One region of the Paenibacillus roseipurpureus genome, then DNA from elsewhere that is predicted to be linked to it. Evidence: a T-box and tRNA genes for the amino acid it is inferred to sense, from the RefSeq annotation. Region 1 holds a T-box; the other holds one or more tRNA genes.
The links. The T-box of region 1 lies ahead of tyrS (tyrosine--tRNA ligase). A T-box ahead of a tRNA ligase gene usually reads a tRNA of that ligase, here a tRNA-Tyr.
Positions count from the first base shown of each region.

Region 2: it has a tRNA-Tyr gene. The T-box ahead of tyrS (tyrosine--tRNA ligase) is inferred to sense a tRNA for this amino acid. The anticodon was not compared.

Region 1 is NZ_CP130319.1:4,692,142-4,694,599, forward strand. Features, by position in the region: gene corA (magnesium/cobalt transporter CorA) at 1-10, shown strand, start outside; gene tyrS (tyrosine--tRNA ligase) at 121-1,380, opposite strand; T-box leader at 1,436-1,694, opposite strand; gene MJB10_RS21045 (HRDC domain-containing protein) at 1,761-2,458, opposite strand, start outside.
Region 2 is NZ_CP130319.1:1,137,853-1,140,310, forward strand. Features, by position in the region: rRNA gene MJB10_RS05110 (23S ribosomal RNA) at 1-400, shown strand, start outside; tRNA gene MJB10_RS05115 (tRNA-Asn) at 566-641, shown strand; tRNA gene MJB10_RS05120 (tRNA-Ser) at 645-736, shown strand; tRNA gene MJB10_RS05125 (tRNA-Glu) at 752-826, shown strand; tRNA gene MJB10_RS05130 (tRNA-Val) at 843-915, shown strand; tRNA gene MJB10_RS05135 (tRNA-Met) at 971-1,047, shown strand; tRNA gene MJB10_RS05140 (tRNA-Asp) at 1,056-1,132, shown strand; tRNA gene MJB10_RS05145 (tRNA-Phe) at 1,156-1,231, shown strand; tRNA gene MJB10_RS05150 (tRNA-Thr) at 1,248-1,323, shown strand; tRNA gene MJB10_RS05155 (tRNA-Tyr) at 1,333-1,414, shown strand; tRNA gene MJB10_RS05160 (tRNA-Trp) at 1,428-1,501, shown strand; tRNA gene MJB10_RS05165 (tRNA-His) at 1,526-1,598, shown strand; tRNA gene MJB10_RS05170 (tRNA-Gln) at 1,621-1,692, shown strand; tRNA gene MJB10_RS05175 (tRNA-Gly) at 1,701-1,775, shown strand; tRNA gene MJB10_RS05180 (tRNA-Cys) at 1,786-1,859, shown strand; tRNA gene MJB10_RS05185 (tRNA-Leu) at 1,871-1,959, shown strand; tRNA gene MJB10_RS05190 (tRNA-Leu) at 1,980-2,058, shown strand; gene MJB10_RS05195 (sensor histidine kinase) at 2,249-2,458, shown strand, end outside.

The sequences.
Region 1 (2,458 bases):
ATGGTTGTGAGCCTTTCGATGGGTGATTTTTCTGCGCAGGAGACTGAGCAGGAAGTCACCCTTTTTTTGTGTTTGAGCTTCTGAGATTCCCGAAATGGGACGCTCATGGGCGCTTTTACATTACGTGAGCTTAATTTTGACAAATTTACGCTTGCCGACTTGAAGGATGTCTCCATCCTGCGGTGTGATTTGCACAGTAATATCCGTGATTTTCACTTCATTGAATCTTACGGCACCTTGCTCTATACTCCGTCTTGCTTCACCGTTCGAGGCCTGAAGTCCTAGCTGAACGAGCAGCTTAATAAGCCCAATGCGCTCCGCATCCAAGTCGTTGCGGCTCAGGCTTACTTCTTCAATTTCTTCTGGCAGCGCGCCCTTTTGGAAAACCGTAAGGAAATGCTGCACAGCTTCCTCGGCCACTTGCTCGCCATGGTACATGGCTACATACGTTTTGGCCAGGTTCAGCTTCGCATCTCGGGGATGAATCGTACACGCTGCCAAGCCTTGGCGCATCTCCTCGATTTGTTCAAATGACAGCACAGTCGTCAATTCAAAATATTTGAGGGTGAGCGTGTCTGGAATGGACATGGTTTTGCCAAACATCTCATTTGGGGACTCATTGATACCGATGTAATTGCGCAGGCTTTTGCTCATTTTCTGAGCGCCGTCCAGCCCCTCAAGAAGCGGCATCAAGATCGCAACTTGTCCCTCTTTTATCTCATAAGCGCCTTGGAGCGTGCGCCCCATCAAAATGTTAAACGTCTGATCGGTTCCGCCTAATTCGATATCGCTCTCTAACGAAACCGAGTCATAGCCCTGCATCAGCGGGTAGAAAAACTCGTGCACATGAATGGCCTGATTCGCCGCATAGCGCTTCGCAAAATCATCCCGTTCCAGCATTCGCGCTACGGTCATCTTGCCAGCCAGACGTAGGACGTCATCAAACTTTAGCTCCCCGAGCCAGGATGAATTGTAGTAAAAAGTTGTCTTCGTAATGTCCAGAACTTTGGACAATTGGGTTTGGTAGGTTTGTGCGTTGCGCTTCACATCCTCCTCTGAAAGCTGCTTGCGCGTCTCGGATTTCCCCGTCGGGTCGCCGATCCGGCCTGTGAAATCACCGATGATCAACTGGACCTCGTGGCCCAGATCTTGGAACTGGCGGAGCTTTTGCAGGACGACGGTATGCCCGATGTGGATGTCAGGCGCTGATGGATCCAAGCCTAATTTGACTTTTAACGGCTTCCCCGTCACAACAGACTTGATAATTTTCAACTTGAGCGCTTCTTCTGGTACAATGTCTGCTGCGCCTCGTTTGAGAATTTGGAGCTGATGCTCCACTTGGTGTTGCTGCTCTTCGGTTAACTTCTCCCATGAACTCATATGATCCCTCCGCTCGATTCTTAGTAGAAAACAAAAAAGACAACCTCCACGTCCACAAAGGGACGAGAAGGTTGTCTCGCGGTACCACCCTAATTAAAGAGTCGCTTGCACGCCATAGGCAGGCAGCTGCTCTTTCACTTAGAAATTTAACGGCAAATCATTGCCGGGTGTAGACTACTGATGCTTCAAGAAGCACGTTCCCCTCACCAACTCAGAACTGTAATTCGGAAATGAAGCATGCATCGGTTTGCACCGTCCACCGACTCTCTGTTGCAGCGGCTACTTTCCTACTTTGGGCTATCGCCCGTGTTCGTCATCGCGTTTAAATATTTGATTATTTTGAATATTTAAACATAATCTTAGGAGCTTTGTCAATGCATTTAGCTCGCTGCTTGCGACGTAAACTTTTCCTTCTCTCTACGGAAGCGAAGGCGAAGCAGGCGAAGCCATTCATACGCGCGATCCAGCTCCTTGCCTTTCAGCTCTTCGGTTCCCGTTAGGCTTTTGAGAACAGGCTTCAAGTAACGATCTCCTTCCGATTCATAGGAGTTCCATGCTTTGATCTGCTCTTCCTCTGGGATTGCAGTAAGCTCCGCTTCCACAAGCGGATCCATGTCATATCCTTCGCGATCCAGCTCCTCGACCCACAGGAGCAACTCTCTGCGCGGCATCGTGAGCTGGGCTTGAAGATCCGCCAAGCTGCCGCCGCCAGCAACGATTTCAAGCAGCTTTCGCTTGCTGACCTCACGGTCAAGCTCCATGCGCAGCTTTTGCTCCTTCTGGGCAAGCAGCCAGCCATCGAATTTCATTGGATCGACATAGCTTGCCACCCAATCCAATGGAAACCCGTTCGTTCGTATGCACTCACCGATCAACTTGAGAATATCGTCCGCATAGAGCGCGGTTTTCTGCTCGCCAAAGCCAGGGATTTGCAGCAATTCTTCCTTACTTTGCGGGAGAAAAACGGAGATCATGCGCAGCACGCGGTTCGTCGCGAGGATGTAAGGCGCCTTCTTCTCACGGACCGCTTGCTCGCGGCGCCATGTGCGAAGGGATTCGTACATCTCTTCGTTCGGAT
Region 2 (2,458 bases), 2.3 Mb from region 1:
TTGGCACCTCGATGTCGGCTCATCGCATCCTGGGGCTGAAGTAGGTCCCAAGGGTTGGGCTGTTCGCCCATTAAAGCGGTACGCGAGCTGGGTTCAGAACGTCGTGAGACAGTTCGGTCCCTATCTGTCGCGGGCGTAGGAAATTTGAGAGGAGCTGTCCTTAGTACGAGAGGACCGGGATGGACGTACCGCTGGTGTACCAGTTGTCTCGCCAGAGGCATCGCTGGGTAGCTATGTACGGAGGGGATAAGCGCTGAAAGCATCTAAGCGCGAAGCCCCCCTCAAGATGAGATTTCCCAGTATGTAAGACCCCTTGTAGACGACGAGGTTGATAGGTTCGAGGTGGAAGTGCGGTAACGTATGCAGCTGACGAATACTAATCGGTCGAGGGCTTAACCTAATATAGGGATCTTTTGACGAAGTCAAAAGTCTCTCAGCTTTATAGGGATCTTTTAGCGGAGCTAAAAGTCTCTCAGCTTTAAACCTTAATGTAATTACTTTACAAAGTTTCGTATCTAGTTTTCAGGGTGCAAGTCAACCTGAATTGCTTTATAGTTGTTTCTATTCCCTGATAGCTCAGTTGGTAGAGCACTCGACTGTTAATCGAGTTGTCACAGGTTCGAGTCCTGTTCGGGGAGCCATATGGAGAGGTGTCCGAGCTGGCCGAAGGAGCACGATTGGAAATCGTGTAGGCGTCACAAGCGTCTCGAGGGTTCGAATCCCTCTCTCTCCGCCATAATTTATCTTTCAAGGCCCGTTGGTCAAGTGGTTAAGACACCTCCCTTTCACGGAGGTAACAGGGGTTCGAGTCCCCTACGGGTCACCATTTTAAGTTTTAACATGGAGGCTTAGCTCAGCTGGGAGAGCATCTGCCTTACAAGCAGAGGGTCGGCGGTTCGATCCCGTCAGCCTCCATCATGTTTCTTTTGTAAGACTTGCTTTAGAAGGAAACGTGACTTATACTTAATGACGCGGGGTGGAGCAGCTCGGTAGCTCGTCGGGCTCATAACCCGAAGGCCGCAGGTTCAAATCCTGCCCCCGCAACCAAATAATGTGGAGCTGTGGTGTAGTGGCCTAACATGCCTGCCTGTCACGCAGGAGACCGCGGGTTCGAATCCCGTCAGCTCCGCCATTATGTTTCAATCAATCAAGTAAGGCTTTGTAGCTCAGTCGGTAGAGCAGAGGACTGAAAATCCTCGTGTCGGCGGTTCGATTCCGTCCAAAGCCACCATTTCTAAACTAAATAAGCCGTTGTAGCTCAACTGGTAGAGCAACTGACTTGTAATCAGTAGGTTGGGGGTTCAAGTCCTCTCGACGGCACCATTGCTTTGTGGAGGCTTAGTGAAGTGGCTAAACACGGCAGACTGTAAATCTGCTCTCTTCGAGTTCGGTGGTTCGAATCCATCAGCCTCCATTTTCCTTACCTTAGGGGCATAGTTTAAGGGTAGAACAAAGGTCTCCAAAACCTTTGGTGTGGGTTCAATTCCTGCTGCCCCTGCCAATTTGTAACAAACTTAATATTGTGGCGGTCGTGGCGAAGGGGTTAACGCACCGGTTTGTGGATCCGGCATTCGCGGGTTCAAGTCCCGTCGTCCGCCCATTATTACCAAAGCAACATAATGGGGATTAGCCAAGCGGTAAGGCAACGGACTTTGACTCCGTCATGCCAAGGTTCAAATCCTTGATCCCCAGTTTTATATGCGGAAGTGGCTCAGCGGTAGAGCATCGCCTTGCCAAGGCGAGGGTCGCGGGTTCGATCCCCGTCTTCCGCTCCATTATTACTAAGGCGCCATAGCCAAGTGGTAAGGCAGAGCTCTGCAAAAGCTTTACCCCCAGTTCGAATCTGGGTGGCGCCTCCACAAATGAATTGGCCGGAGTGGCGGAATCGGCAGACGCACAGGACTTAAAATCCTGCGGTAGGTGACTACCGTACCAGTTCAAGTCTGGTCTTCGGCACCATTGTTTTACTAACTTGATATGCCGGCATGGCGGAATGGCAGACGCGCTCGACTCAAAATCGAGTCCGAAAGGGTGGAGGTTCGAGTCCTCTTGCCGGTATAACGAAAAAAGAAGCTCATGAAATCATCTGATTTCATGAGCTTCTTTTTTGTGCTTTAACGTGTAAACACAACAAGAGTATCTAAAGTGCTATGTATATGTAGGAAACAGATAGTAAAATATGTAGGGGATGTTTACAATGAGAGTTCATACCCAATATGACAATTGAGGCGGGGTCTTTTTGAATATTGTGAATTCAGTCCGATTTAAAATTTTTATTGGTTTCGTGTTGGTTGTGGGGCCTTTGGTCTTATTTCTTATATTTAATAATGTGTATTCGATGAATGTGGTTCGGGATCAAATTTCGCAAAACTATGGCAAGCTTCTTCATCAATATGTGGAGGATACGGATAATACTCTTAAGGAGTTTGATAACTACTTATTTCATCTCTACAGCGAT